3 regions of the Clostridium lapidicellarium genome follow, and region 1 is predicted to be linked to each of the others. Evidence: riboswitches for the same ligand, from Rfam matches in the RefSeq annotation. Region 1 holds a riboswitch; each other region holds the start of a gene.
What was found. A riboswitch is a leader RNA that binds a small molecule or an ion and turns the genes downstream of it on or off. The one in region 1 is predicted to bind thiamine pyrophosphate.

Region 1 (11,126 bases):
TGGAGATATCACGTTCCCGGCCTTTCCTCCACCCACCATGGTTAAAAGGACTGCAGTCTTTGAAATGCCAACCCTTTTAGCTACAGATAAAGCAATAGGCGCCACTATAATAATTGCAACAGTTACAAATACTCCTACAGCAGTAATTATCAAAGTTGCTACAGCAATAGCTAATAATGCTTTTTTCTCACCAAGTTTTTCAACTATTGTTTCAGCAATCTTTTCTGCAGCTCCAGATTCAATAAGCACTCCTGCCAGCACTCCGGCAGTTAGTACACGTACCACGGCAGGCATTACACTATTGGTGCCTTCAATAATAATTGTAACTGTCTTATTCAGACTTGCTCCTCCCAAGACCCCTCCTATAATAGATCCTCCAAATAAAGCATATACGGGATTTACCTTTTTAAGAATCAGTACTATGGCAAGCACTAGTCCAAATACGGCACCACCCCAACTAATAGCAATTCCAGTCATTTTTATTTACCTCCAATTTTTTATTTTATAAAAATTAACCTTAGGCCTATCCTGCATGCTTATCTAAACCTTTACAGTTAAATTAAAATTATCATTTTCCTACCAGCATCTAGTAATTTTATTTTAATTGTATACAAATAATTTGTCAACGAATTATTTGGCAAATTCAATTCTGCCATACAAAAAAAACGGCGATGAAATTCGTCGCGAAAATTGATTGGCAGTATAGAATTTTATTTTGAAAATAAAAAAAATCACTGTCTTAAACATCAATAACAGTAATTTCTATCCTTCATATTTATAAAAATATTAAAAATATAGTTTATCTCACCTATAAAAAAATTAACGCTTTGCAATTAACTTTAAAAATTTTTTTAATTGTTTCTGTTCATCATCTGTAAATATTTCAAGCATATAGTTATTGACTCTATCTACAATTTTTTCCGTAGATTTCTGAAGCTTAGAGCCCTTTTCAGTAACAATAACTTTAAGTGTCCTTCTATCTTGAGGATTTCCAGCTCTTCTTATAAGATCCTTAACTTCCATTCTATCAAGTATTCCAGTAATAGTAGAACCATCTAGACCCAAAACATCAGCTATCTGTTTGGGCGTTTGACTTTCTTTCCCCCAAAGACATTTTAGCACACCATATTGAGCAGGTGTTACATTAAATTCTGACAGCTCCGATTTGAGGCACTGAAATACATTACGTTGTGCTCTCGACAATAAAAAGTTGATACATTCATTGATCTCCATAATAACTGCTCCTCATATAAGGTATTGATTCTTTTGCCATTGCCTATTGTAAATAGTGTACCTACATTATAAAGCTTTGCTTTATCATTTGTCAAAAAATTATATGCTAATTTTGACTTAGCAAAATGCCTATTATATTACCTATCGTTGCAAGTGGAACAGTATCTTTTCTTGTGACAGAAACAGTAATAGCCCCTTCAATCATCGTTTCAATGGCCATACCCAATTCTTCAGCTTTCTGCTCTGTGAATCCATTTTGCAGCAATTTTTCAGCGTAAACATGACTCAGTGCCATAAATACATTTTTGCAAGCTTCTCTCAAGATCTCATTTGAAGAATATGTTTCCAATGCTATTAAACTTATCGAGATATCCTGAAGCTTATTTTCTTTTTTTAAGTCATTCATTATATTATTTATTAAATACTTTATGGCTTTAATAGGATCCGAATATTCATTTAGTGCAGTTCCCACCCTTTTTATTATAGATTTGTTTGCCAGTTGAATTGCTTCTAAAGCTAATTGTTCCTTACCATCTGGAAAATAATAATAAAGAGAGCCCTTAGGAGATTTGCTTTCCTTTAAAATTTCATTTAATCCAGTAGCATTGAATCCTTTGATTTGGAAAAGCTTAGCGGCAGTGTTGAGTATTTTTTCCCTCGAATTATTTTTAGAATTCATAAGATACGCCCTTCTACAAATAAAATTATTATAACTAGTCTATATAATAGATTATTATAATTTAACTTCTATGTCAATATGATTTTATTAAAAAAACCATGTTTAAATCTCTTTTAAAGTATATAATATACCTGGACGTACATAAATGGAGATGTTACAATGAAATACAAAAAAAATGCTTTAATAATTTCAATATCAATTTTGTTTTTATTTTCTCTTGGATTTATTTATGGAGCAGAATTATCTCATAAAAAGTCGAAGACAATATCGGCCAATAATTCTTCTGTGGAATCTCAAAAATATATGAATAAAAGGGAAAGTAATGTACAAAACATCAGTTTAAAAGATCAAAATAATTTTAATCCCTATAGATCGGATGGAAGAAAAGTTGTATATCTGACTTTTGACGATGGACCTTCTGCAAACAATACTCCTCAAATATTGAAGATATTAAAAAAATACAATGTAAAAGCTACATTTTTTTTAATTGGTAAAAATGCAGAACGAAATAAAAGCCTCGTAAAAGAAGAGGCTGCCGGTGGAAATATAATTGGAAATCATACTTATTCCCATGACATGAGATATATTTATTCAAACCCGAAGATATTCATCAGTGATGTAAAAAGATGTGATGGAATATTAAAATCCATATTGGGGAATAACTATAACTTAAAACTCATAAGATTCCCAGGAGGTTCTTTCGGGCAGAAATTGCAGCCATTTAGGGAAGAAGCTAAAAAAAATGGATATCAATATGTAGATTGGAATGATCTGACCGGTGACGCTGAACATAACGGAGTTCCCGTAGAACACCTGATAAATAAGGTCAAAAGATACTCCAACCATGATCACCTAGTTGTATTAATGCACGATGCACCCACGAAAGTTACTACTGTACAGGCATTGCCTCAGGTTATAGAATATTTTAAATCACAGGGTTATTCCTTTGAAACATTGAAATAATATATAGGGACTGCTGCAAAATTAATTGTGCGGCAGTCCCTACCCAATTGTCATCTTTATTCAATTTAAAACGTCAGAAAACTTTAACCCGATTGGTATAAATCTTTTAATTTCTGGAATGCATAAAAGGATCTTTTTATCATCTCCGGATCAACACAATAAGATATTCTTACATATCCAGGACATCCAAAATCATCTGACGGCACAATTAGAAGATTAAATTTCTTTGCATTTTCAGAAAAATCAACTGCATTTTCTTCCAATGACCTTACAAACAGATAAAATGCACCATCTGGTCTGACACATCGATAACCCATCTTGTTAAGCCCATCATACAGTAATTTTCTATTTGAATCATACAATGCTATATCCGACGTTTTCCCAAGGCACTGCATGATTACCCTCTGGAACAGACTCGGGGCACATACATATCCAAGGGAACGTCCTGCACCGCATACCGCCGTATACACATCCCGGGCATTTTCCACAAAACTTGGAATCAGGATATATCCTATTCGTTCTCCTGGAAGTGAAAGCGATTTGCTGTACGAATAACATATAATTGTATTTTCGTAATAATCAGGAATATAGGGCACCTGTATGCCGTCATATACAATTTCCCTATAGGGTTCATCCGATATGAGGTACAAAGCTTTTTTATATTCTTTGGATTTCCTCTTCAACAAACCTGCCAAAGACCTCAATGTCTTTTCTGAATAAACAACACCCGATGGATTATTTGGAGAATTTATTATTATTCCTCTTGTATGAAAATCAATAGCTTTTTCCAGCAAATTCACCTGAATTTGAAAATCTTCCGGATCCGCCGGTACTGCTATGACCTTTGCGCCTGCATTTTTTATAAATACTCTGTACTCCGGAAAATAAGGTGCAATAATAATAAATTCATCTTCGGAACTTACAGTAAGAGCTTTAAGTGTAATGGACAGCGAGGCCGCCGCCCCACACGTCATATAAAAATTCTCCGCCTTAAGCTGGCAATTAAACTTACCGTTCATATAATCAGCTATATTTTTTCTAACTTCAAAATCTCCCTGTGCAGAAGTATAACCATGAATCTCATCTGACTTTTTCGTCTTCAGCAGCTTTATTATAGATTCTTTTACACATTCCGGTGCCGGAACAGTCGGATTTCCAATACTGAAGTCAAATATATTTTCTTTCCCAACAATTGCAGCTTTCTGTTTTCCATATTCAAACAGATCTCTGATTACAGAACGTTTTGCTCCCAGTTCATACATTTCTTTTGATACCATCATGTCACTCCTTTCTTTTCATCTTTCATGCAATGCCATTTTTTGCTATTTAACGGCTGCTGCAGACAATACCAGAGACAGGTACTTTTCTTCGGCGGAGGACCCTCTTGATGTTAAAACAATGGGAACTCTGGCTCCGACAATAAACCCTGCCATTCTTGCACCTGCAGAACACAGGAGAGATTTTCCCAGTATGTTTCCTGCCGTGATATCAGGAGAAATTAAAATATCTGCATCCCCTACCACAGGACTGCTGTAACCCTTTAATTCAGCTGATTTTTTGCTCACGGCCAAATCATAAGAAATAGGTCCTTCTACAATGCAATTTTTGATTTTTCCACTTCTGTTCATTTTTTTCAATATATATGCATCAACGGACTCGGGCATCTTAGGATTAACCTTTTCAACGGCAGCCAAAACAGCAACTTTGGGATTTTCATACCCCATGGCAATAAGTGTGTTGACAGCATTTTCAATAATTTGCCTTTTTTCATCCAAATTTGGGTACATCATCATTCCACCATCTGTAGTTACCATTAATTTGTGATAATTAGGAACTTCATTAAAGACAAAATGAGACATAACATTCCCTGTTCCAAGTCCTTTTTCTTTATTTACCACTGCTTTTAAAATATCAGAAGTCTGGATTTTCCCCTTCATAATAAAATCCACTTTATTCTGATGTATAAATTCTACAGCCTTCTCTGCCGCAGCATTGTCATTTTCCACGTCAATAATTGTACTATCATCCAGGCGTTCTTTCAATTTTTCCAGAACTCCCTCTATTTTTATTTTGTCACCTATCAATATGGGCTCTGCAATACTGTTTCTTTTTGCTTTAAATACAGCCATCAAAGTATGCTCATCCTGTGCAGCAACTACTGCCACTCTTTTTCTTTTTCTAGAACCTTGAACACTTTTAATCAATTCTGCAAAATTCTTAAATACCATACTTCTCCTCCTTCAGCTCTCGTGCAAAACATTACTGGCAAACTATCTCACAATAACTGCAACGAGCAAATATTATACCAATGTCCACTTTATCATCAACCGGGCACTTTAGCTTTAAAAAGATCACAAAAAAACTAATAAAAGGGTCAATAGGTGCATTAATTCATCCTATTAACCCTTTTAAGTTCTCTGCCTCTTCAGCATCAAGTTTTTTAAGTTTCAAACATCACTTATCTTCTACCAGAATATTTACATAAAAATCTTCTGGATTTACATTTTTCTTCAAAAGTCCCTGTTTTCTAAACCAGTTTATATTGTTCTGCCATACACTTTTATCCTGACTCAGAAAAGGTTCATTTTTTGATTCCATTTTAGGCAGAAGTATGCTTAAACTTTTCTTTTCTACATTTTCCTTAAGGGGAAAACTCCCTTTTTGTTGGTTGTCCATAAGTATTTTCAAAGCCTTATCTGGATTATTCTTTGTATATTCAAAACCCTTTTGTGCAGCTTTCATGAATTTTTTAATGGTTTCAGGTTTTTCTTTAAGAGTCTTGTCACTAGTTACAAATACTTCTTCATAATAGTTAGGCACTCCATATTTAGAGGGATCAAAATAATTCACAGGATGATTTTCATTTTCCATCATGAGGACCTCGTGATTTATAAGACCTCCCGTAGTAGCATCTACCTTTTTAGTTACCATTGACGATAGGAGATCAAATCCCACATCTACCATTTTAACATTTCCCGGATTTCCGCCATCCTTTTTAACCATGGTTTTTACATATTCAGTGTTAAGTGGATTTCCCGAATAACCCACAGTTTTTCCCTGAAGATCCTTAGGAGATTTTATATTATTTGATTTTAAAGCTATTATTACATTCAAAGGAGTGTGTACTACTGCTCCGACAGATTTTACAGGCACACCCTGGTTGGCCCTTGCAATTATAAGATCCGGCTGATAATAAATCCCAAGAGTTGCCCTGCCCGCCGCCGGAAGGGTAAGCGGATCTGTAGGATCGGACGGAAACTTAATGTTTACTTTAAGTCCCTCCTCTTTAAAATACCCTTTTTCAATGGCCGCATATATAAAACTATGTATGGCATTCGGATACCAATCAAGCACCAAATCCACATTTTCCAATTTTCCACTGCTGCTCTGGGGCGATTTGCTGCCGCATCCTGTTAAGCTCACCACTATCAGGACTGACAGCATAAAAGCCAAAACTTTTGATTTCTTCAAGCTTCATTCCTTCCTTTCACTATTTTATTTTCAAGAATACCTATGATTTTAACCATAATAAGTGCGACTACAGATAATATTACAATAGGTGCAAAAACTCCAGCGCCGTCCAGCTGTGTCATCATCCTCTTGCTAAAATATCCAAGACCTGCCTGTGCCCCAAGCCATTCACTTATAGCTGCACCGACCACACTCAGCGGTACTGCTATTTTAAGTGCAGAAAAGAAATAGGGAAGCGATGCCGGGAATTTCAACTTTATAAATATGTCTTTTTTACTGGCACCATAGGTAAAAAGAAGTTCTTCCATATCTTTTCTTGTAGAGCGAAGTCCGTCATATACATTTATTGTTATGGGAAAAAATGTTATAAGTATTGTAACCAGTACCTTGCTCCATATTCCATATCCAAACCACAGCACAAATATTGGAGCAAGTGCAGTTATTGGAACTGTCTGAGTTACAATTACAATTGGATAGAGAGCCCTCTGTATTTTTTCGCTGATATTCATGGCAGCAGCAAGAAGTACACCAAATACTACGGATATGCCAAGTCCTTCAAGAGTCACACTAAGGGTTGCGGGCAAATGAACCAAAAATAAGATATCTTTTAATTCCCATATTTTTTTTATTATCACCGTAGGCGAGGGAAGTATATACATCGCATCTATATATCTGGCAATTCCCTCCCATGCTGCAAAAAACAATATGCTTATTATTATGGAGGATCTATATTTTTTCAAAATTTTGCCCCCTTTTTAAGTTCTTCTATAAGTTTTGATTTTACTTTCAGAATATCAGGAGTATCAATCATATCTCTTTTTCTTGGATAACCCAGATTCATCTTTATTTCCTTGAATTTTCTTATGGGGCTTCCATCCGTCACAAATATTCTAGTAGATAAAAAAAGAGCTTCTTCCACATCATGAGTTATAAACAATATGGTTTTATTCAGTTTTGACCACTTATCCAGAAGCCACTCCTGCATTGAAAGCCTCGTTATCGCATCTAATGCACTAAAAGGTTCATCCAAAAGAAGTACCTTAGAACCTGTAAGAAGAGTTCTCGTAAAAGACACCCTCTGGCGCATACCACCTGACAAATCCTTCGGAAATTTATCCTTATACTTTTCCAGGCCAAAATCCTGAAGCATTTTTTCCGCTTCATGCCTGGCCTTTTTTATATCTCCACCCTTGATTTCAAGAGGCAGTGAAGAATTTTGAAGTATAGTTCTCCAGGGTATCAAAAGATCATTCTGGGGCATATACCCTATATAGCCTCCTTTTAAAGTATTTATATTTCTGCCTTCCAGGAATATATCACCTTCAAATGGTTTCTCCAATTTGCAAATAAGCCTGAATATAGTACTCTTGCCGCATCCGCTGGGACCCACTATGCTTATAAATTCACCTTTATTTACCTTGAAACTCAGATTTTTTATTATGAAATCAGGGTCTTCGTCATATTTAAAACTTATATTTTTAAATTCCAGCATAATTACAAATTACATCCCCTTATTGTATGCCATATCCCAAAACATGCTTTCATATTTACTGGTATTTATAAAAATTTTCTCCAGTTCCTTAAATTTATTTTCAGATATATTCACAGTCAGCCTGTCGATTAAATCAATCAACCACTTAGTTTCTCTTTCATAGTCTTTTGAAGAGTACCCCCTTATCCACTGTCCATAAAAATTATTTTCAACAGCTCCTTTTATTTTGCTCAGCTTACTGCCAATTAAGAAATAACTCCACATACAGGCCAGCAGGGAAGCCGTTAAATTAGTCAAATCTCCCAGCTGTGAAACCGACAACATGTAATTCGTGTAGGAAATATTCTCCATACTAGCTTCGGTATTCTCTATATCCTTTCTTGTAATACCAAGTCTTCTCATATAGCTCCTGTGTATATCCATCTCGCCGTTCAATATATTGTCCACCATCTTTGAAAAGCCCTGCATAGTTCTCTCATCCTTGGCTTTGACTATTCCAAGTGCATATATTTTTACATAATCCAGAAGATATATGTAGTCCTGAATCATGTAAAACTTAAATTTATCCACTTTCAAACTTCCATCTGCCATTCCCTTTATAAAGGGATGTCTGTAATAAGAGTCCCATATAGTATTTACACTTTTGTATAATCTTGCAGATGTTTTCATATAACCACCCCATTTACAATTTACAGTTGATAATTAACAATTGACAACTATCAACTGCTAATTGTCAATTGATATTAATATTGTTCGGATAAAAAAGGTACAAACTCTCAAATGTTTGTACCTTTATTTGGCTAACTTAAAATGTAACCTCTTCCTACGCTGGCATTAACCAGATCAGGTACAATTTAGGGTCTAAGAATTAAATTCCTACTCTCAGCCAGTAACACCAGCACCCCCGGGATCATTGTAAAATTATTTGATTTTACACTTCCAAACCAACACTCATAATACTACAACAATTAAAATTAATCAATGCCCCCATTCAATCCAGTGAATAAATTATATCTCCCAGTTTGTTCGCCTCTTCCTTATCATGAGTTACCAATATAACTGTTCTTTTATTTTCCCTGTAGAGCAATAAAAACTTATTTATTATGTCACCCTTTAATCTACTATCCAGCCCTTTAAAAGGTTCATCCATCAAAAGCAAATCACTATCATAGGCAAAAGCTCTGGCAAGCGCAACCCTTCTCTTCATACCTCCGCTTAGCTCCCGGGGAAATTTATCTCTGCAGTCCCACAATTCAACCATATTCAAAAATCTATTTACGGTTGATTGGACCTTATTTTTATTCATATTGGACTTCAATACAAAAGCCACATTTTCATATACATCAAGATGTGAAATAAGCCTGTCTTCCTGAAAAACATAGGATATTTTATTGCTCTGCAAATATACCTCTCCATTATAATCTTTTTCAATTCCACTTATAATGTTTAAAAGAGTAGTTTTTCCACAGCCGGAAGGTCCAAATACAACCGTAATTCTATCCTTTAAAAAGTTGAGACTCAAATCCGTAAATACAGACAATTTGCCATAGGATTTATTCAAATTCCTAATTATAACTTCATATCTATCGTCATCTTTCATAAAAAATATCCTCTCTAGATCGCACAATTTTTGGATAAATAATACTTGAATATCTTTTCAAAAGTGAAACTCAGTATAACAACTACAATAGTCCATGCAAACAACTCGGGAGTTTCAAGGGTTGTCTTAGAATTTAAAATATTCAATCCTATGGAGTAATTAGGTGTACTCAATACCTCTGAGGCCACCGATACTTTCCATCCAATTCCAAGACACATCAATATGCCAGATACAATATAATTTTTTATGCTGGGAAGATATATGTCTTTCAGCAGATACTTCCCTTTGACTTTATATACATTTGCCATCTGAATCAAACCTTTATCCACCGATTTTATTCCCTGAATAACATTTGTGTATACTATGGGAAAACATATTAAAATAGCTGTAAAAATAACCACATGGGATGAAGTAAACCAAATCAAGGCTATAATAATTATTGACATAACGGGAGTTGCCTTCATTGTAATTATAAGAGGATCCAAAATCTCCTCTACAAGTCTATTCAAACCTGCAATTACCCCCAATACAATGCCTATGACTATTGATATCAAAATTCCTAAAATCACCCTCACTATGCTGCTAAATACACTTTTCCAGAAATAAGTTCCCCGTGCAAGAATAAAAAGTGTTTTTATAACTTCAAAAGGCGATGGGAGAATAAGCGAATTACCTATAAAAAGAGAGCAAAGCTCCCACACAAACAGCCAAAAAAGAAGTATGCATAATTTTTTAATTGCCGTTGTTTCCACTGTAATAGAAATTTTCATCTGGTATCTTTCCTCCAACGGATTTTGGATCGCTCTGGTATAAAACTTCATAAAATTTCTGAAGAATTTGCTTCCCATCTTTCGCATTTATAAAGACCATATTACTCCTCGGTATAGCCATTTCAGCAACTTTGGCCTTTGGTAATATACCATATTTTTGAATCAGTTTTCCAGCCTCTGATTTGTTTGAATTTACAAAATTAACGGAATCTTTATATTTACTTAAAAACTTATCTAAATCTTTTCCCCTTTTATCTATAAATGATTTTCTGAAAACAATAGTACCCATAGCCAGCTTACTTTGTCCACCCGAAGCTTTATTCCATTCTTCAGTTAAATTTATAGGTACCTGCAGGCTTTTGTCCTTCATTTTTACAGTAGTTACAAAAGGTTCCGGCAGTACTGCCAAATTGACTTTTTGGGACGACACTGCCGCTGCCAAATCACTGTGATTCATTTTATAATCTACAATTACATCTTTTCCCGGTTCAAGTCCATTTTTTCTCAATATGTAATTCAATATGAATTCAGGAGCAGCACCCTTATCACTGGAATAAATGGTTTTTCCTCTCAAATCCGCTATATTTTTCACTGCACTGCCATTTTCCACAATGTATAAAACGCCCAGGGTGTTTATGCCGACCACTTTAACCGCACCTTTAGTCTTATTGTATAAAATAGAAGCCAGGTTTGAAGGAACCGCTGCCCCGTCTAACTCTCCATTTATAAGTTTAGAGGTTATTTGATCCGGTGAATCATATAAAGTTATGTTATAATCCTGTTTGTCTTCCATAAGTTTTGCCATTCCCATTCCAGTAGGACCTTTCAGAGCCGCAATCCTTATGGCCTGATTTTTGGAATTGTCAGACGAAGTACTGTCCGTACTGCCGGAGCAGCCTGCTGCAAATAAAGTGGATA
Region 2 (11,126 bases), on a different contig from region 1:
CGATATTTGTCCCAATAAATTTTGCACCGTTATCAATCAATTGTACTGCCTTTTTAATATCCCCAAAACACAGTGAATCGTCCCACCCAACTACAACCGCCTCTGCGTTAATTATACTGTCAATTTCAATACCTGCCTGTTTGCATTCCCATTTTAAATTCTCATCTCCAAGGATAAATGCAGTTTTTATATTCTCCCTTTCTAGATACTGGGCCGTCACCTGGCCCGCAGTAATTATCTCTTCAATATGTGCCTCTATCCCAATTTTTTTCAGACGTTCTACCATTTTTTTCTGCGTCGTGCAGGGATTGTTTGTCAAAAATCTAATTGTCTTTCCCATTTCACGAAGGATCTTAAGGGATTCCACTGCTCCCGGAAGAGGACTACCCTCTATGTAAATGACCCCATCCAAATCAAATAAAAACACATCAAATTTATCAGCTATCACGGTAACTCCTCCTTCAAAATTTATTCTCATCCATTGAGTCTTATATCCATCATTAAATTTATTATAGCATAATCCCGCAGTATCATATTCATTCAAAAAAATTTACAATATGGCAATATTATTAACACGGTTTTGTAATATGCCAGCGAGAAACTATAAATAGTAAATAAATTTGATATAAATATAAAGGGAGGGAAAACCATCTAATGAAGAATATTTTAAAAAGGCTGCAGATCCTGCTGCTGGCATTATTTATGATATTGGGAAGTGTACCCGGTCCTGTAATTGCAAAAGAACAATTCAACAATGGTATTACAATCCATTCGATTCAGGACTACCAGCAGCGCGGTGCTGTAAATACCGCGAATCTTCCATCCAATACTGAAAAATCCGGTAATTGGGCAGGATATATATCTGTACCTATGTCTAAAGGCAGCAGCTATACAAGTATTTCCGGAAGTTGGACAGTACCTGGAATTTCAAGCAGCAGGCAAAGTGCTTCAGCTGCACAGTGGATAGGTCTTGGAGGGGTAAATTCTGAAGATCTTCTCCAGATTGGAACTATAGAGGAAATAAAAAATGGACAACCTACTGCAGAAGTTTTCTGGGAAAAGCTTCCGTATGCTGCTCAAAATATACTGAGCATTCCCATGGGATCAGTCATTAATGTAAGTATATCCAAAGTTTCAGATTCCACATGGAATTTAACATTTACTGCAGCTGAACCCGATGGTAAGGTAGAAACTAAGACCATATCCACAGAACTCGATTCTTCCTATGAACAGGGAATTGGTACATCGGCAGAATGGATAAGCGAAGATCCTTCTAACCAGTACAACCAGCTGCTTCCATTGGCAAATACCGATACGGTAAAATATCAATCGGCCAAAGTCAATGAAAACTCTTTGAAAAATTCCAGCAACAACGTCCATCCTGTTGCCATGATATCAGGCAGTGGAAACATCGCGATCTATCCTTCTGAAATTGGCACAGACGGCGAATCATTTACCACAACTACCAATTCAAGCTATAACAATAACGCTCAAAATTTCAGACGCAGATCTATTGATTTTCCAAGGCATATTTCTAGACACCCAGGTGGTTATCCTAATTTCAGACAACCATCGTCAGCAGTTGGCTATTAATATTCTGTGACATATATCTTGATTTCACATGTAATTTATGTTATATTAAAGTCAATAAAAGAAAATAAAATTGTTTGTGGAGGAACCAATATGGTTGAGAAGGTTGAACCTGACTCTTTGAACTTGATGTAGTTAACACTACCGTAAGGAATCAAATGCTTAATATGTATATTCAGGGAGTGTTTGCATGCAAACACTCCTTTTTTTAAAAAATCAAATATTATGTTATAGGGGAGCCTGTATCAATGGGCTGAGAATAAGATGTTATCTTTTACCCTCATAACCTGATTTGGATAATGCCAACGTAGGGATAATTTATGCCGTCTTAAAACATGTAAAGTTTTAATTACCCTACGAGAAGCATTTTGCTTCTCATTTTTTATATATTAAATTAAAAGGAGAATGATAAAAAATGAATTATACAACTCAAATGGATGCAGCTAAAAAAGGTATAGCCACCAAGGAAATACAAACTGTAGCCAAGAAAGAAAAGATGGATGTGAGTGATCTCATGTATCGCATGTCCAGGGGCAGAGTTGTCATCCCTGCCAACAAAAACCACAAAAAATTAAGTGCAGAAGGTGTGGGAAAAGGACTGAAGACGAAAATAAATGTCAACCTCGGCATTTCAAAAGACTGCTCCAATGTAAACCTGGAACTTGACAAAGTAAAAAAAGCAATAGACATGAAGGCCGAAGCCATCATGGATCTCAGCTGCTTTGGAAAGACAAGAGAATTCAGGAGTAAATTAATAGCCATGTCCCCTGCCATGATAGGTACTGTCCCGATTTATGATGCAGTTGGTTTTTATGACAAAGAATTGAAAGACATAACTGCTGAAGAACTCCTTAACGTAATAGAAACCCATGCAAAAGACGGCGTTGATTTTATGACTATCCATGCTGGAATAAACAGAGAAACTGCACAAGTATTCAAGAGAAATCCAAGACTTATGAATTTTGTATCGAGAGGGGGAAGTTTACTCTATGCCTGGATGAATTTGAACAACAGAGAGAACCCCTTTTATGAATACTTTGACAGAGTTCTTGACATATGTGAGAAATACGATGTGACCATAAGTTTGGGAGATGCATGCAGATCCGGATGTATAAAAGATTCTACGGATCCAAGCCAGGTAAAGGAGCTAATGACTTTAAGCGAACTTGCAAAAAGAGCCTGGAAAAGAAATGTACAGGTAATGATAGAAGGTCCGGGTCATATGGCATTAAACGAAATAGAAGCCAACATGGAGCTTGAAAAAAAGCTGTGTCATGATGCCCCCTTTTATGTACTCGGTCCAATAGTGACGGACATAGCTCCTGGATACGATCACATTACAAGTGCCATAGGTGGTGCCATTGCGGCGGCTCACGGGGCGGATTTCCTGTGTTATGTAACCCCTGCTGAACACTTGAGGCTTCCCGACCTTCAAGATATGAAAGACGGAATCATAGCTGCAAAAATAGCTGCACATGCCGCAGATATTGCAAATGGAATCAAAGGTGCAAGAGACTGGGACAATGAAATGGCTCAAGCCAGGAGAAAGCTTGATTGGGACAAGATATTTGCTGTTTCAATAGATCCTGAAAAAGCCAAAAAATATAGGGAAAGTTCAATGCCAGAAGATAAAAAAACCTGCACCATGTGCGGTAAAATGTGTGCCGTAAGAAATATGAACAAAGTCATGGAAGGTAAAAACATAAATATACTTCGGGATGACGACTAAAAACTGCTTTTGGAAAGAAGGTGGAAAAATGTTTGTAAACGGAGAAAAGATGGATCTTGCTTCAGGTATGACTGTATCTCAATTACTTGATAAATTAAACATAAATGCGGAAACAGTAGCAGTTGAAGTGGATTTGGAACTGGTAGACAAAGAGCAGTATAAATCCAAAAAGCTCTCAAGCAGCTCCAAGGTGGAAATTATACGCTATGTTGGAGGTGGTTAAATATTTTATATGTTACATTGTCATACAAACAGATCAAATAAAAGGAGATTTTAATTTATGGATGAACTTACAATAGCAAATAAAAAGATAAAAAGCAGATTTTTTATTGGAACTGGTAAATTTACTTCAAACAAAATAGTGCCTGACATCATAAAAAGCTCCAGTGCACAGATTATAACTGTAGCGCTGAGACGTGTAGATATCCATGCTACGGACCCGGATGACAATATATTGAATTTCATAGATAAAAGCTGCATACTCGTGGCAAATACATCCGGTGCAAGAAATGCAGAGGAAGCCATAAGGCTGGCACATTTGGCCAAAGCAATCGGCTGCGGCAACTGGGTTAAAATAGAAGTTATTCCGGACAGCAAATATCTTCTTCCCGACAATTATGAAACTTTAAAGGCTACTGAAGCTCTTGTAAAAGAAGGATTCGTTGTGCTTCCCTACATAAGCCCAGATTTAATGGATGCAAGGAGATTGGTAGATGCCGGCGCTGCTGCAGTGATGCCGCTTGGTGCTCCCATAGGCACAAACAGAGGACTTAAAACCAAAGAACTCTTGAAAATTATAATTGATGAAATAGATATTCCCATTGTAATAGATGCAGGTATAGGCAAACCTTCCCACGCTGCAGAAGCCATGGAAATGGGTGCAGATGCGGTACTTGCAAATACGGCCCTTGCAACAGCAGGAGATCCAGTACTTATGGCTGATGCATTCAAACTTGCAATACAGGCAGGGAGAAAAGCTTTTCTTTCAAGACCCGGTGCCGAAAAAGAAACCGCCAGTGCCTCATCCCCACTTACAGGGTTTTTAAGATAAAATAGGAGATGTTTAAAATGACTTTTTATGATGTAGTACAAAAATTCAAAGACTTTGATTACCAGGACTTCTTTGAAAAAGTGACAGATAGGCAGATTGAAAAAATAATTGACAAAGAAAAACTGGATAAATGGGACTTTCTGGCCCTTCTCTCCCCTACTGCCGAAAAGCATATGGAAGAAATGGCACAGAAATCCCACAGGCTTTCACTTAAATACTTTGGGAAAAATGTGGTCATGTACACTCCGATGTACGTTGCCAACTACTGTTCAAACAAATGTGCTTATTGTGGATATAATTGTACAAATAAAATAAACAGAAAAGTGCTTACTCTCGATGAAGTTGACACAGAATCAAAAGCTGTACACGATATGGGATTCAGACATGTAATAATTTTAACGGGGGAATCCAGAAAATATTCGCCTGTCTCCTATATAAGAGATTGTGTAAAAATAATGAACAAGTATTTCAGTTCGATATGTCTCGAAATATATTCACTCAAAGAGGAAGAATACGAAGAACTTGTCAAAGCTGGTGCAGACAGTCTGACCATGTACCAGGAGACTTACAACCAGGAGGTATATTCAAAGGTTCATCTTGGAGGTCCAAAGAAAAACTACAGATATAGGCTTGAAACTCCAGAAAGAGCCTGTGAAGCAGGTATATATTCAGTAGGACTGGGTCCGCTGTACGGCCTCTATGACTGGAGACAGGAAGCTTTCTTTGGCGGACTGCACGGTGCATATATCCAGAAAAAATTCCCCGGAGTTGATGTAAACTTTTCGGTTCCGAGAATAAGACCCCATGCCGGCTCCTTCAACGATCTGCATGAAATAAACGATAAAAATATGGTTCAGATACTTCTTGCACTCAAACTATTTATTCCAAGATCAGGTACCAACATAACTACAAGGGAATCCAGAGAGACAAGAGACAATCTCATACCTCTCGGGGTAACAAAAATGTCTGCGGGCGTGACTACGGAAGTTGGAGGCCACACGCTAAAGAATCCAGGTGAAATGCAATTCGACAACTCCGATAAAAGAAGTCTGGAAGAAGTAAAACAGGCCATAATCAAAAAGGGATATTTCCCTGTAATGAAGGATTGGGAGCCTTTGGCACTGTGAAACAAAATTTATTTTTAGTGACAAATAGAAAGCTCGTAAAAAATAAAAACATGCTGGATATAATAAGAGAATCCGTACTTGCAGGCGCAGATGCCGTAATCCTGAGGGAAAAAGATTTGAATTCCGATAAAATAATCCCAATTGCTGAAAATATTAAAAAGATAACAGAACCCCAAAATGTACCTCTTATAATAAACAGCAATATGGAAGCTGCCTTGAAGATAAATGCCGAAGGATTTCATACAAGCTATTTAAATTATATGAACGGACATTTCAAGTTTAACGGTATTTTGGGAGTATCTGTCCACAGCACTTTGGAGGCAGTAAAAGCACAGGAAAAAGGTGCAGACTACCTCCTTGCAGGGCATATTTTCAAAACAGATTGTAAAAAAGGGTTAAAACCCAGAGGAATTGCATTTTTAAAGGATATACTGGATGAAGTTTCAATTCCGGTTATAGCAATAGGCGGTATAAATGAAACAAATATAGACGAAGTCCTAAAAACTGGTGTTTGTGGTGCTGCCGTAATGTCCTTTGTAATGTGTTCGAACAATCCCTATCTTACAACCTGTAATTTAAAAAAGCATTTTGGAAAAATCAATAATTGAATTTTCCTCATTTATTATAGAAAAGGCTTGGTAATGTTGAATTGCCGGGCCTTTTCTATATACAATGTTTTTTATCTATTTTGGTAGGTTTAAGTTTACATTTTATTTTAATTTACATAATATTTATAATGTTTACTGATCTAAATAAATTATAGAAGTTCTACACTGTTCACCTCTTATGTAGAACTTTTTCACAAATATTTATAAAAAGTGTTAAAATAATGTTGAAAATATATAATTTAGAAATATTTTTATAAGTATTTATTATTATTTGGGAGGATTATATATGAAATTATCGTGGAAGGGAAAATTTAAATCTGAAAACTTATTGAAAAGTGACATACCAAAAAATGCAGCTTATTTTTATGATATAAAGTTTATATGGGAATCCTACATTGCTATCGTTCCAATTCTTTTATTGGGAGTATTTCTTCTATTTATAAAATCCAAATTTATTACACACGGACTTATATTTACGTATTTGGGAAGGACTTTGGGAATTATATTAGGATTCTCTTCCATAATAATTCACGAATTTCTTCATGCCATTGCCTATCCGTCAGAAGCTGAAGTGGAAATGTTTTATTCCTATGCCGGGCTGGGTGTAATGTCAACTTACCCAGTTCCAAAATGGAGGTATATATTTATAGGTTTCTTTCCATCATTTGTACTGGGAGTTATACCATTCATCCTTTGGTTATTCATCCCTTTAACTCACCCTACATTAAATACCATAGTATTTATATTTGCATGGTGCAGCCTGGGTATGTCAACTGCTGACTACGATACTATATTTCACGCACTGAAGGAAGTGCCGGAAGGGGCAGTCATACAAGGTGACGGGACGGATGCTTACTGGTATATTCCAAATTAATTATTTTCGATACTTTCTGTTTCTGAATATTAAATAAATTTGCTCATTTAGTATTTCCATTTTATAGCATAATCCTGATGATATGTTTAAATTCTTCTTGGTGTATCACATATATTTTGAGAATAAAGCATAAAAATTTTATCTTCTTAAACTAGAAATGTAAATATTATAAATAATATGGAAGAGATTATTATGGATATGATACTATACGGTAAGATTGTCTTGACATGCTTCATTAAGGGAACTTCAGCTATTGTAGATGATAGTATTGCAGTTTCACCAAGAGGTGAAGCATTGTCACCTAGAGAACCGCTAGTAAGTACGGCTCCGATAACTAATGGCAAACTGGAATTGGTGGTCATTGCAAGAAGTATAGCTATCGGCATTAATAATGCCCATGTTCCCCAGGCAGAACCCATAAAATAGGATGCTGCACACCCTATTAAAAATATCATAACTGGTATTAGTACAATTGGTATTTGCGGTCCAATTGTATTGATAATAAATTTTGTGAATCCTAAATCTTTTATTATACTTGATAATCCCCAACTTAAAATCAAAACTATTATAGGAGGCATCATTTCATTTCCACCTATTAAAAAGTGACTTTCTATTTCATCCATGGGAATTTTTTGAATTAGATAAAATATCGTTGTAACAACAAGTGAGACTGCACCTGATATTAAAATAGATTTCTCAAATTCTGCATTCATTACAGCCCCTAAAAATCCCTGTCCTTTGCCTTTTCCAGTATACCAAAAGAAAAAAAATGTAGTTAAAATAAGTATTATTAATGGAAAAATTAAATTAAGTGGCCTTGGTGGAGCTTTTTCTTCAAATTCACACTGTTCATGTGCTTCATGATCGTGTACATTTTTTTGACTAGTTTCTTTTGAATCATTAATTCTATCAACCATTTTATCAAATTTCATGTTAAAAAATATTATACCTATGCTTATGAGTATCATAATAATAGCATAGAAATTATATGGTATGCTCCTAATATATAAATTATAAGCTGATTGATTAACTCCTACTTTACTCAAGGATGAATTAATGACCCCTACTATATAGCCTACGTAGGTAGTTCCAAATGGAATTAAAATAATTAATAGGCAGGAGGTTATATTCACTATTACAGCTAATTTATCCCTGCTGCCTTTCGTTTTCTCTATCAGTACCTTGCCGATAGTTCCTGAAGAAATGGCATGAAAACAACAATCAATAAAAGTGAAAATAGATACCAGCCATACACTTCCCAAAGCTCCTTTTTCAGTTTTTACATATTTGCTTGCAATCTCTGAAAATCCTTTTATTCCGCCGGATAATTTCATAATTTCTCCAAAAGCTCCAAATATGAATAAAAACATTATTATATATATGCTCTCTTCACCTGCTGCCGATTTAACAAGATGTTCAACAGCTATAATGCACCCATTAATTATATTTCCATTTGCTAAAAATATACCCCCGGCTAAAATACCCACAACAAGTGCAGATATAATTTCTTTTGTAATCATCGCTAATATAATAACTACAATTGGTATAAATAAAGAAATTAATCCTTGACTCATATTTTCTCCTTTTCTTTAATATTATTATTATACTTATTATTTTCATGCAACACTCTTATTACTTTTAACTACACAGTGAAACATTATACTAATATATTTAAATTAGGGAGAAAAAATGCGCTTGTCTTCCTGGATTCAGTCTTCCTGTAAAAAGAACAAATAGCAAATAACTAAAACCTTCCAAAACAATACCTGAAGCTAGCATATAAATATTTTTTTGAACACTTATGCATATTCCTATGGTTATTTACGTTTCATGTTTTTAATAATTAACTTTGTCCCATCATCAACCCTGTAAGATTCCGCTATTTTCTGAAGTGATTTATTATATGTAAAATCATCTAAAGAATTATTCTTTAAATATAGCATTGTGCTTTGGGGAAATTTTATATAACAAATTGACACAGCCCAGGCAACTGCCATTTTTACATAATAGTCATCTTTCTTTACCTTATCCAAAATATCAAGCACAGGATTTATATAAACTTCATCTATATAGAAATCCAGCAGAACCACTACTCCAAAACGAATATAAAATTCTTTATCTGATTTCAAATAGGGCTGTATAAAATTCCAAACTCTTTCTTTATTTAACTTTATGAATTTAAGTCCATTACAAAAGCTGTCACAAATACCCCAGCCGTCAATCTTAGGAATAAACTCACCAATAAGCCGAAGTCTTTCCTCTACATCTACCTTTACACACCCTATCACTATCCCCTGAAGCATTATTTCCTCATAGTAGTCACTTTCAGCTGTTTTGAGATATTCTCTCCAATCTCCTTTTGCTATTTCCTTTGCAAGTTTTCTCAAGAGAGGCATTCTAACTCCAATTATACTGGAATCAGTGGGAGATATCTTAGTATTGAATTCCTTGTATTTTTCATCTGACAGTTCAAAAATTTTTTCCCGTATTTTTTGATTCAATTTCATTCTCCTTACCTTACAAAATACTACCCAAAAAAGTCATTATATTTAATATCTATACCACTAGCTGAATCAATTTTTATACCAAAATGGCCACTTGCTTTTTTTCCAGCAATTCTAATTATATATTTTCCCTGTTTGGAAGTTGTGAAATTTAAAGATGTTTTGTTATTATAGCTAGTTTTACTAATAATATTATAATTCGGGTCTAATATCACAACAATAAATTTACCATTATTAATTTTTGTATCATCGGTTATAGTTATCTTATTGTTTTTCGGAGAAGTAAATTCCATCAATGACCATCTTCCATCAAATTTGCCAAAATCAAAACTTTTTCCAGAATCAGCTTCCATATCATTTGTATGGCTGAAGAAACTTCTATCACCATCTGATGTACTCGTTAAATAACTATTAGAAAATTCACCATAAGAAATACCTTTATTTAAAAATATACCTACTACCGCAATCATTACAACTATCACCAGCAAAGAAATTATCAACTTGTCTCTTTTTCTCATATTCTTACCTCTTTCTTAATAATTAAATATCAAAATATACCATATAACCCAGCATATTCTTATATTCATAACCAATTATACTGCATTTACTGATCAATCGTCCATTATACTTTAGATATTATCTTTATTTTGTTATCCTATGTGTGGTATAATAAATGCTTCAATTAGTGCAGCCAAAATAAGCAAAGGAAATGCAAACAATTCAATTATGGTATGAGGTAAAATGCCTAAAAAAATCTCAGGAATTGTTATTTTGCCCTGCAAATCCGGTGTCAACGGTAAGTAAAAAATGAAACCTGTAACAGCTGCGGTTAATGCAATAGGCAAGTAGTAAATAAATGGAATAGGTACAAGAGATAAAATAAACATTTGCAGTGGAACTTTGACTCCATTATTGATTACATATTGAAGAAATTTTTCTAATTGTGTTTTACTGGTTCCTATGCCTTTATTGTCCGCCCAGTTAATAAACTTAAAGATATCCGGCTGGATAAGTGAGGATACGACAAAAGCAATTATAATGATTCCTAATGTGACAATTGAAAATCTGATTATTAATTTTCCAGACTCTTTTAGCATAAAATAAGCCTCCCATTTTTTATGATTTTTTTATTTTTAATTCTCGCATGAGGCTTAAATTACCTCTATAGTCAATTTTACTCTCTTTTATCAGTTCTGTTATTCTCCAGAAAATAAAGATATCAGATACATAATTTTTAGCTTTACCTATGACTTCCCCTACTGTTCTCGCACTACATATAAAATTTCTATATGTATAACGAAGGATCATGTCGTCAAAATAATCCACTTGAACACTTTTAACTTCATTGCCTTCACAAATACGCAGAATTAAGTTTTCTCTCTTCAGTTTCTCCCACAGTGCCATTAAACTGGAGCACTTGCTAAAGCCCATTAAATCCTTTACTCCTGTAAATTCACTCAACCTTTCAGGAATAACTTCTCCCACTGCTCTTGGTGTAAATTCATTTCTTTTTCCGATATTATAAGTAATATCTGATACATTTATGGTATACAAATTATGAATTCTGTCTTTAATCGTAGATAGAATATACAACATTCTACAAATTTCCTTTACATTGTTGCTATACCATATATAAATATCTT
Region 3 (11,126 bases), on a different contig from region 1:
ATCGATTGGGCATACAGCTTCAGGGGCCAAAATCACCGCACTCCAATTCTTTCCTATTCCTTGGTTTAATGCCTTCATGACTTCAAATAAACATTGTTTTTCCCCTGAACTCCCCAGAGTACAAAAAATTTTCAACCTTTCATTTTCTCGATTAAATATATTCAGTATATTTTTATCTATTTCAATATTATTTGAAGCAGGTGCATATAACGGTCCCACAATTTTGTAATTATCTGGAAGTATATCATCTTTATAAAATTCCTTAAAGTCATTTATTATTGTCAAATCTGCCCTAAGCATATCAAACAAATTATTTATTGGTTCCTTATTCCATTTAAACTCATCAAGAGCTTTAATAATATTGCTCTGCTTAAAAATTGGGGCTCTCATTTTTAAAGACTTGGGAATCAGCTTTATAATTTTTCTGCGAAGCCTTAAAGGAAGATATGTGAGAGGTTTAATCACATCAGGAATATCTTTCATTAATGTAGAGGCAAAAATATTCTCCTGTAACGGTATAGGTAAATAACATATCCCTAATATTGGATTATTAACCATTCTTCTAGCAAGACTTGCTATAGGGTAAAATCCGTGAATAACTACATCTGGTTTTAATTCAATAAATGCGTGAACCTCACCTCTCAATAATTCACCTGCAAGTTTCATATCACCGATTAAATTAGTTTTTGTAGGTTTTAGATCTTGACGGAAACCTACTCCTGGCAGCACGGGTAAGCATTTATGAATCTTAAATCCATTATAAACCACCTTTTGTTCAAATTTGCTTCCATTAGATAAAAATATTATATTCAATTCATAATTATCAGGACAATAATCCTTGATCCCATTCGCTATTTCCAATGCACGAGTCGCTTCACCGGCATCTGAAAGTACAACAGAAAAAACGATTCGTAATTTTCTTTTACCAGCCATATAATTCACCTTTAACATATCATTTGTTTGCACATTTTTGTATCTCAAAAAAGAATAGTCTATCGATTCCCGCAATATTTGGAATTTACAGTCAAATAATTTTATTAAAAATCACTGCCAGTTCCTTTTTATATCTTAAAAAAGAATGATCTATCCCACTTCCTGCAATATCATGTATTTCATCGAAAGATAACTTCATTGATGAGCTGCCATTCTTTTGAATGTATTCCCATAAAGCAGTGTATTTACTCATAACATTTCGCTCCTTATCAATTAACAATTCAGTTTTTTATATAATTATAGTTTTTTTGACATTTTATCATTATAAATTTAAATGGAGGTTTATTTTTATATTATTATGTGGCTCAACAACTTTCCAAAATTCTGTCATACCTCTATCTCCTCTATATTTCATTTCAAGTATACGTTATTTACTTCATAAAACTAGAAATTTGTGAACTATTGTTTTGCTAAATGATTCATTAATTTGTATACGTTGAACACTAAACTCATCTTTGGGCAATAAATTTTCAATAAATGGAACTGATGGCGCATAAATCCATTTCCCTCCATTATCTAATGATTTTAATATTTTCATATAGGTTTGAGCATATAAAATATCTATACCATCATTTTGTGTAAAATGATGAATAAAATGGTTACTAAATGAAATATTCGAAATAATTGTACCCCATTTTAGTTGGAAGTAATCAAACTCTAGCCAATCAATGCTTCTAAAATATCCAGTATTTTCTTGTAATCTATCTATTCCATATGCCCTCAAGTGATTTTTCCTTAAATACTTGACTAAATTCCCCTGTTCACCACAACCTATATCTAATATTGGCTCTTTCAATGTACAAATATTTATGCCTAGTAACCTTATTTGAAATTTGGAAGAATATTCGGAACACATAAAACTTTTAGCATTTTTATTTGCATTATGATTTATTTTATAAACAACTCGATTTGTTTTTTTTATAAAAGTGCGAATTCTCTTATAATGACGTTCTTCAATTTCTTGTACTGACATATAATCATTAGTTATATCTTGAAACAATGATATATATATTTTTTTAATTTCTAAGTAATCTTTGTCTTTAAAGCTAATATATTGATCTACATTATAAAAGCTTTCAAGAAATCCTTTCAGAAGAGCATTTATAATATACTCTTTGTCACATTCAGATAATTTCTTCCATTTCTGTCCAAAGAATTCTATACTATCTTTAGTATTATTATTAAAATGGAGTTGATTTCCATCGGTACAAAAAATATTCTTCAACGAATTACTTTTTAGTTGTTTTCTGATAATTTCATTTGCCAATTTCATCAATACATCCATATATCTTTTCCTTTCATGTAATTCAAAATATCTTAATAATAAAAATATATATTTAGCTTTTCTAAACACATATATCACTTATATCACTATAAACTTTTGACATTCAGTAGATTTTTATATAAGGCTAATATTTTGCATTATATAATCATTTGACTTACTAAGCAAAAAAAATTATATCATACAAATCAATGAAATCCAATACATACGACTAAACATTGAAAATACTCATATCGTAGGACACCACACTATTCAATTTTCAAAGAGCATCCATATATATTAAATTTATAAATTAATATATATAAATTTAATATAGTGAATTAACTCTTACTTAATGCCCTCTATTTCAGATTTGAATTTATTCACCTAATTCTTTTCTTAAATCTTCTATATAACATAATTGCTGCCTTTTTAGATAAAACCTGCAAACAAATTCATTATAGGATTATTTACTGATACTTCTTCTGTAAATTCAACCTGTGTACCATCATTAACAGAACTAAAAACCCCAATCCAATGACCTTTCATATTTTTGTTAGTCATGTCAAGTTCATATCACTCATATTTTTTGCCTTAAATATGCCCACAGAACACGCTTTAACATATTCTTTAAGGAAAAGACTATCTTCAATAAGATACCATTTCATTTTGTTTTCCGGCAATGTTCCATTAGCCATTTCAATGACAAAGTTGTTTTTATGAATCCCATAAACATCTCTTTCTTAAATATTTGTAGTTTTAATCATAGTGATACGCAATGCCATCACCTAAAATCGAGAATTCTTACAGATAATAAAACATATAAATAGCACTTTTTGATGGGAAAATAACTGATTATACTCTATAAAAAATAATTTCTTCTCGTGCTTGAACTAGTATAGAAATTAAGATTACACTAAAAACAAAGCTAGGAAAAACATAAGAAGTATTGTAAATTATTGCATAAACCCAAACTGCTTGATTTTTTGGTGCTCCTGCACCAAAATAAATCATAGCCGAGATAATATGAATAATGAGCCGAGCAAAACTTCCAACGAAACATCCCAAAGTTATGAATGAAAACATTCTAAATTTATTTTTCTGTTTAGCCGATTTATAGACAGATTTAGCTGTGATTGCTGATAGTCCAACTAATGTAAAAGCTATAGGATAATCTAGCAGTCCTTGAATAGGATTAATTACATACCCAGTTATCAGTTGTAATAGACCAAATACTAAACCAGTACTTAATCCACCCCGCCATCCCCAACGGAAAGACATGATAAATATTGGTACCATTTGAAGTGAAATACTGCCACCTTGTCCCCAGGCTTTGAACGAGAATAAATCTAATATTGAAGCTAGTGCTGAAAATAGTGCCACTTCTACAATGAATAAAACCTTACTTTTTGAACGCATATTTTTTTCCTCCTAAAAAATACAACAAAAAACAATGTCCAATAGCCATAACAGAAAATATGGTTATTGAGCATTGTTCCCTACGCGAGGTTTACCTCACAGGTTCAAAGAGTTTAGATTATCCATCTCAGCTAAAATAGCACCCCTAAAGCTCATATTGTTTTTTGTGTTAGAAGTATTATATCAAAGAATCAAGTTATTTTCAATACACCTTTTTCAGATATTCTCCAATTTGCCCCTGAGTTAATTCAATCTATTCCTTTTTCTTGAATAATTATATTCATAGGCATTTTGTTATCTCAAAACATGGCACTAAATTAGAAATTTATCAACTTAAAAAGTCAAACGCATATCATACCAAACTGCTCCGCCATGTGTTGATTCTGAAATCCCTTCATTTTTAAAACCAAATTTTGCATAGTAGTGCAGCAGTTTTTCTTTGCAGGTAAGCACTAACCCCTTACGTCCTTGCGTCCTGGCATCGGCAATAATCTTATCGATTATTTTTTCTGCACAACCTTGTCTGCGATACTCAGGGATAGTATTTACACCAAAAATCATCTGCCACTGACCATTTTCATCATGTAAACTGGCATCTTCAAACATCTCATCGCATAATTTTGATTCATTTGTCACCATTCCATTTACAAAGCCAACTAGTCTTCCATCATCCTCCAAAAGCCAAAAATGATTAGGATACACAATTAATCTCTTTTTAAAATCGCTTTCTGAAGCAGCTTCCGCTGCCGGGAAGCATATTGACTCAACAGCAGTAATGGCTTGTAGATCTTCAATGGTTGCAAGTCTTATATTCATATTTATTAACCCCTTTATTTATTACAATTACTATTTGTCTACATATTGTTCAAATATTTTTTACTACACATTTAAGTGCTACAGGTAGATTATATCATTTTATACAATATCCTGTACCTTTGAATAGCTTTTTTTACATATATTAAAGATATTAAAAAGCCTTAATCACTGGCAAAACAGCAATTAAAGCTTTTTAGCTTTTTAGTTCTTTAGATATAAAAATAAATTTTTCCGGATTTTATCATTTCCATATACCCAATTATAGAAATAGATGACATACAAAAATCAAATGAGCAGGTAAAATACAAAAAAACAAAATTATATACCATTATAACTTCCATGAAGCAGCCTCCATCTGTATCCCGGTCATATGCCTGTATATTCCATTTCTTCCGGCCAGCTCGCCTGGTGCACCCTGCTCAGCTACAATGCCATCTTTCAATACTATAATTTTGTCAACACCTGCTACCGCTCTCATTCTGTGTGCAATGACAAGTACTGTTTTGTTTTTAATAAGCCTGGATAAGGATTCCTGTATCATAGTTTCATTTTCTACATCCAGAGAAGCTGTGGCTTCATCCAGCAGTATAATAGGTGCATCTTTCAAGAACGCCCTGGCAATGGATATCCTCTGTCGCTCGCCGCCGGAAAGTTCAGAACCATTCTCACCAATTAGAGTATTCCATCTCTGCGGCAGTTTCTCTACAAACTCATTGCAATGGGCCAGCTTTGCAGCCTCTATAACTTCTTCATCTGAAGCATCTTTTCGGCCAATGCGGATATTCTCCATGATGGAATTATTAAATAGGGTAACATCCTGAAAAACAACAGCATATAGAGACATGAGAGTCTCGGGATCGATTTTTGAAATGTCCATACCACCCACAGTAATTTTCCCTCTGCTGATATCCCAGAATCGTAGAGCCAATCTTGATACAGTGGTTTTTCCATCTCCAGAGGGGCCAATCAGTGCAGTAACTTCTCCCTGTCTGGCAGTGAATGATATATCCTTCAGTACAATTTCACTGCCATTATAGGCAAATGCAACATGATTAAATACGATGTCACAACCTCTATTTGTAAGGCTTTTTGCTCCCGTCTGTATTTCATGCTCAAGAATCTCATCCATACGCTGGCACTGGATATCGGCGGAAATAATTGCAGCCAGGTTCTGCAGTGACATTTGCATGGGATCGTATAATCTTGATACTAAAAGTAAAAACATAAAAAAGGTCAAAACATCCAAACTTCCATTCACAAGAAGTATTCCACCAACCAATGCAACCGTGGCAATTCCAAGTTTTAAAACCATCTGTGCAGCTACAACAAAAACAGCAGTTCCAAGTTCTGTAATAATTGCACGCTTTTCAACAGCTTTAATTTTTACATCAAGCTCATTCATATATGCCCTTTCTGCATTGTTTGCCTTAAGATCCCTCAAAGATTCCAGGCATTCCTGGATCCCATCTGCACAATTCATCTTTACCTTCATCTGTTTTTTCCCCAAGCTATGCTGTACTCTCGATGAAAAGAGGACAATTATAAAGGAAACAGGAAGCACCCAAAGTGCTGCAATAGCCATACGCCAGTCAAAGAAAAACAAACTCAGTGCAATGATAAAAGTTGAAATAATAGACCCGACAAGTTCCGGTATCCAGTGAGATGACGCTGCTTCCAATGTGGAACAATCTGCCATAATAGTACTTGTCAAATCCGATAAATCCTTCTTTCCGAAGAAAGAAAGGGGAAGCTTTCGCAATTTCTCAGCAAGTGATATTCTCCTGACACCACTTTCCAGGTATGTTGCAAAAAATGTTGAATTATACTGAAAATATGTTGTTGCAAATATAAGTACAATACACACTGCAGTTCCAAATACATAAAGTGAAATATGACCATCACCAATATTTTTATCCATCAAATCATAAACCAGATAATAAAGAAGACCTACAGGCAATATAAGTACGATATTGGATAATGTACATGCAGCAAATGCCTTTACCATATCTTCTGCGCCTTTTTCAGAAAGGGCATATTTATGCCGCAGTCTTTCAGTCAATCTCATTTTGCACACCAACCTTCCATTTTGCAGCACTGTTATACTCACTCCACATATGTGCATATAATCCATGCCGGCCTATTAATTCAGAATGGCTTCCAAATTCACATATTTCTCCATTTCTCATTACATAAATGCGGTCCGCCCCCATCACGGTGGATAATCTATGTGCTATCATAATTACCGTTTTTCCCTTTGACAAAGCAGAAAATGCAGCCTGAACCTTCGATTCATTGTCGGGATCGGCAAATGCTGTTGCCTCATCAAGTATAAGAATTGGTGCATTTTTTAGCATTGCCCTTGCAATAGAGATGCGCTGCTCTTCTCCACCTGAAAGATAATTTCCATTTGTTCCAATTATGGTGTCTATTCCATCTGAAAGTTTTGCTATAATATCGTCACACCTGGCATCCTTCAAAGCTTTAAGCACTTCTTTCCGTGATGCATCCGGCCTGGCAAGGCGGACATTTTCCAAAATTGACATTTTTAAAAGCCTGCTGTTTTGAAAAACAAAAGAAATACTATTCATCAATTCTTCTTTGGATATATTTTTTACATTCGCCCCGCCTATTGTAATCCTGCCGCTGTCAACATCCCAGAAACGCGGTATCAAACTTGCCAATGTTGTTTTTCCGCCGCCGGATGGACCTACAAAAGCCACGTGCTGCCCGGAGGCAATATGTAGAGAAACATGGTTCAGTACATTTTCCTCCGCACCTTTATAACAAAAGGACACGTCATAAAATACAACTGAATTATCCTGCGGCTGCTTATGTTCTTCACTGTCATGCAATGGTTTCATTTCCATTATGCTGTCAATTCTCTCCATTGCATCCTGAACAATCATAATATTTTCACTGGAGTACATAATCTTGTTCAAGGTAACTGTTATAACAGGTGTGATAATTATATAGAACAGCAGATTCAAAAGGAACTCCCCAGTGACCCCATCCGATGTAAAAAACAAAGCCGCTGATATAAGCACGGCAAAAATAGCATTAATAGCTGTGGTATAAAACATCATCGGCAGGCGCAAATCTTTTGTATAGGAAATTACCCATTTTTGATAATTATCAATTGATTCCTTAAATCGCTTAAAAGAAAAAACAGATTGTCCAAATATTTTTAATACTGATATCCCTCTCACGTATTCAACCGCCTCATTTGACATTTGCTCCAAGGAATTCTGATATTCCTTCATTTTTTGCTTCATTCTGCTTCCAGTCATTACAGACATAATTCCAAAAGCAATCACAACTGGTATCAAGCTTAAAATACCAAGCCGCCAGTCAAATACTAAAAGCATTGCGAGAAGACCGACAGGTGCAGCCATGGCACCTGCACGATCAGGTAATTGATGGGCCAGATAAGTTTCTGTAGCTGCACTCGACTCATTTACAATTCTCCTTATCTTTCCGCTTCCAATATCATTCATAAATCCTAAAGGCAGTGTACTGATATGGTGCATGGCCCTGGATCTTATATTTGCCTGAACCCTAAATGCGGCAATATGAGAGCACAGTAAAGCCGCTACATAAATAAGCATGGACAGTACAGAAAAAATTACGGCCATCCAGCCGTACTGCACCAGGTTGTTGGAATGACTAAAATTAGGAGAAGCCTCCAGAACTTCCTTGATAATCCTCCATATATAAATAAATGGTATCAGCGCCACAAGCGCGCTTGCTGCAGACAATACCCAGGAGGCCATTGTCAGGTATCTGAATTCCCCTGCATATTCAAATAGAGTTGACATGACAGATCTTTTTTCCATTTCAAATTCTCCTTTCCTGTTACACAATTTATTCTAATTTATGATGTTCTCATCTTCTACTCTATTTAGACCCCGATGCTCCATTTAGACATTTTTTCGATATATACTCGGATTCATCCCGATCACCTCTTTAAATGCCTTTGAAAATTTGCTCGCATTGTTATATCCAAGACATGCTGCAATATCATTGATCTCCCTGCCGGTGTTTTTAAGCAGCTCCACTGCCTTCTGCATTTTATATGTCCTTATAAAAGAATATATACTATCTCCGTACATTTCTTTAAATACAAGTTTCATAGTCGTAAGGGGAATTTTGAATTGTGATGACAGTTCATCCAAAGTAATTTTTTCAGAAAGATCTACTGTTAAATATTTTTTTATCTTCTTCACTGTATCCACCTGCTTTTTCGGGTAGTACCGTTTGCTCTGCTTCAATTCTTCTTCTCCCAGACTACTTAAAAAAAGAAGAATTTCCAAAACCTTCACTTTGTAATATCCTTTTCTTATTTTGTCAGACACTGAATACAGTTCAGAAAAAATATGGCGTATACTTTGATTTTCCCTTATTATTAAAAAGCTCTCATTATTTCCGAAAAATTTACTCTTCAATTTTGACAGATCAACTGAAACCTCATCTAAAATACAGGACAAACACTCGGGTACTTTATCAAAATCCAGAGCAACGGTAATTCCATGAAAGTGACTCAATGGAAAATAAGAGCTGTTATTTACACTGAATTTTCGATTTATCGCAAGACTGCCCCTGGAAAGGTATAAATACTCTCCTTTTCTGCTCTCACACTCAATTATCCCTTCCCTGCAGTGATTGATTTCCAAAATATTTTTTGGCGGTTCTACATCAACGCTTACAAATTGTGCATGAACGTCATTATAAATCAGTTCAATACCCGGAAATACCGAATAACTCGTCATAACGACACTACCTGTAGAATTGTGAATTTTATAAATTGCACAGTCTTTATCCTTTTTGATCACACATACCTGACTTCCATATAATTGCTTATCTCTGTCTGTTACATGCACAATACCACCTCACATATCAAGTGATTCTTAGGTTCAGATGAAGTTTGATTATTCGGATGAAATATACCTATAGATTGATAATGAGAATTATTATCAATCTATAGAAATAATAATACCATTCACATCTGAAGCAGTCAATAAAAAAACATCCACTCCGGCTAAACAGCCCTCTATACAACCCACATATAAGGATGTATACTAGAAATATAATCAATTTATTAGAATTAGCTTGCTTGTACTAATCCATATAAATTAAAACAGGAAAAGAGTTTGCAAATGAATAAAATATTAAAATTATGGAATTTGATAAAATTCAAGTTACTGTATTTACTGCTAATTTTATCTGTAATACCCAGGTTATTATATGCAAATAAATTATATCCCGCAGATATTATTTTTATAGTTTTAGTTATAGTACAGTTTATCCTTACATATATGCAATTTAACACCATGAAATACAATAAAAAGAAAGCATTGATTTCCCTTGTATCCTGCATAACATTGAGTGTAATACTCCTGCTTTTAAATTCAAACAACAATTTCATATTACTTTATTATTTTTTCATACTGGATAATGTATTTGAATTTGACAGCCGTAAAACAAGAAAGGCACTCATTTTCTGTCATATGTCAGGATTTATGCTGTATTTGCTGGTTGATAACATTCTAATAAACAAAATCCCCTTCTACACAGATATATCATCTTATGTATTTGGCATTTTTGTATATATTATAGTTTTATTTGTATATATCTGCATTCATGAATACAGATATGAAATGAATAACCTCAAGATGCTGAATTGTTCTTTAATCGACTATTCATTCAAAGAAAGAGAACATCTTATTTTAAACGAGCGAAATAGAATATCCCAGGAGCTGCATGATTCTCTCGGCCATTCACTCATGGCTCTCTCTATGAATGTAAAATACATTAAAGCAATAAAAGACAGGGAAAAAATAAATCATGAAATAAACGAATTGGAATCTCTAATAGGCAAAAGTATTCAAAGTTTACGGGAGACTGTATACAATCTCAGAAAACTCGATGAAAATTTCAGCCTTCATAATCAAATAACATCAATAATCTCCAAATTCAACAAGTTGAATATTATAAAAATAACACTTGATTATGATGACAATGTAGAAAAATCATCAATCACAATAAAAAATATTTTGATTTCAACAATAAAAGAATCTATAACAAATAGTTTAAAACATGGAAATTCAACCAAAATATTTATTTCCATTAAATTGATAAGCAATACTATGAGGCTTATAATTAAAGATAATGGGGATGGCTGTAGCTGCATAATCAAATCAGAGGGGCTTGCCGGAATTGAAAACAGATTTAAAACTTTTAATGGAACCATAAATTTTATAACCTCCCCCAATAAAGGATTTACTATAACAGCTTCAATACCGGAGGTAATTATAGATGATTAAAGTGATGATAGCTGACGATCAGATTATAGTCCGGGAGGGACTTAAAAAGATATTAAGCCTTGACCCCGAAATAGAAATAGTTTGCGAAGCTGAAAACGGCTGTGACGTACTAAAAAATTTAAGCAAATACATTGTAGATGTAATTTTAATGGATGTAAGGATGCCAAAAATGGACGGAATAAAAACATCCTGCATTGTAAAAGCAAGATACCCAAATATCAAAATAATAATTTTGACAACTTTTAACGAAGACGAGTATCTGTTCGACGGAATTAAAAATGGCATAAGCGGTTATATTTTAAAAGACAGTGAGATTG

Region 2: it holds a riboswitch for thiamine pyrophosphate, as region 1 does, so the genes downstream of both, thiC (phosphomethylpyrimidine synthase ThiC) here and tenA (thiaminase II) in region 1, are expected to answer to the same signal.
Region 3: it holds a riboswitch for thiamine pyrophosphate, as region 1 does, so the genes downstream of both, thiT (energy-coupled thiamine transporter ThiT) here and tenA (thiaminase II) in region 1, are expected to answer to the same signal.

Annotation. Positions count from the first base shown of each region.
Region 1 is NZ_JBGFFE010000014.1:7,214-18,339, reverse strand. Features, by position in the region: gene AB8S09_RS10125 (GntP family permease) at 1-477, opposite strand, end outside; gene AB8S09_RS10120 (MarR family winged helix-turn-helix transcriptional regulator) at 820-1,233, opposite strand; gene AB8S09_RS10115 (TetR/AcrR family transcriptional regulator) at 1,340-1,912, opposite strand; gene AB8S09_RS10110 (polysaccharide deacetylase family protein) at 2,072-2,875, shown strand; gene AB8S09_RS10105 (pyridoxal phosphate-dependent aminotransferase) at 2,959-4,152, opposite strand; gene AB8S09_RS10100 (bifunctional enoyl-CoA hydratase/phosphate acetyltransferase) at 4,198-5,103, opposite strand; gene AB8S09_RS10095 (ABC transporter substrate-binding protein) at 5,330-6,346, opposite strand; gene AB8S09_RS10090 (ABC transporter permease) at 6,343-7,086, opposite strand; gene AB8S09_RS10085 (ABC transporter ATP-binding protein) at 7,083-7,838, opposite strand; gene tenA (thiaminase II) at 7,848-8,507, opposite strand; TPP riboswitch at 8,642-8,754, opposite strand; gene AB8S09_RS10075 (ABC transporter ATP-binding protein) at 8,830-9,438, opposite strand; gene AB8S09_RS10070 (ABC transporter permease) at 9,453-10,208, opposite strand; gene AB8S09_RS10065 (ABC transporter substrate-binding protein) at 10,171-11,126, opposite strand, start outside.
Region 2 is NZ_JBGFFE010000029.1:22,043-33,168, forward strand. Features, by position in the region: gene AB8S09_RS14290 (HAD-IIA family hydrolase) at 1-448, opposite strand, end outside; gene AB8S09_RS14295 (G1 family glutamic endopeptidase) at 655-1,593, shown strand; TPP riboswitch at 1,662-1,761, shown strand; TPP riboswitch at 1,813-1,920, shown strand; gene thiC (phosphomethylpyrimidine synthase ThiC) at 2,006-3,319, shown strand; gene thiS (sulfur carrier protein ThiS) at 3,309-3,542, shown strand; gene AB8S09_RS14310 (thiazole synthase) at 3,600-4,370, shown strand; gene thiH (2-iminoacetate synthase ThiH) at 4,388-5,497, shown strand; gene AB8S09_RS14320 (thiamine phosphate synthase) at 5,494-6,105, shown strand; gene AB8S09_RS14325 (DUF3267 domain-containing protein) at 6,392-6,979, shown strand; gene AB8S09_RS14330 (Na+/H+ antiporter NhaC family protein) at 7,126-8,553, opposite strand; gene AB8S09_RS14335 (DNA alkylation repair protein) at 8,797-9,480, opposite strand; gene AB8S09_RS14340 (hypothetical protein) at 9,507-10,001, opposite strand; gene AB8S09_RS14345 (stage II sporulation protein M) at 10,134-10,580, opposite strand; gene AB8S09_RS14350 (DUF3658 domain-containing protein) at 10,600-10,914, opposite strand; partial or broken gene AB8S09_RS14355 (DUF1835 domain-containing protein) at 11,032-11,126, opposite strand, start outside.
Region 3 is NZ_JBGFFE010000018.1:6,282-17,407, reverse strand. Features, by position in the region: gene AB8S09_RS11450 (glycosyltransferase) at 1-933, opposite strand, end outside; gene AB8S09_RS11445 (hypothetical protein) at 1,025-1,186, opposite strand; gene AB8S09_RS11440 (class I SAM-dependent methyltransferase) at 1,370-2,278, opposite strand; gene AB8S09_RS11435 (thiaminase II/PqqC family protein) at 2,815-2,952, opposite strand; gene thiT (energy-coupled thiamine transporter ThiT) at 3,110-3,673, opposite strand; TPP riboswitch at 3,732-3,830, opposite strand; gene AB8S09_RS11425 (GNAT family N-acetyltransferase) at 4,007-4,489, opposite strand; gene AB8S09_RS11420 (ABC transporter ATP-binding protein) at 4,818-6,548, opposite strand; gene AB8S09_RS11415 (ABC transporter ATP-binding protein) at 6,541-8,322, opposite strand; gene AB8S09_RS11410 (helix-turn-helix domain-containing protein) at 8,407-9,366, opposite strand; gene AB8S09_RS11405 (sensor histidine kinase) at 9,817-10,809, shown strand; gene AB8S09_RS11400 (response regulator) at 10,802-11,126, shown strand, end outside.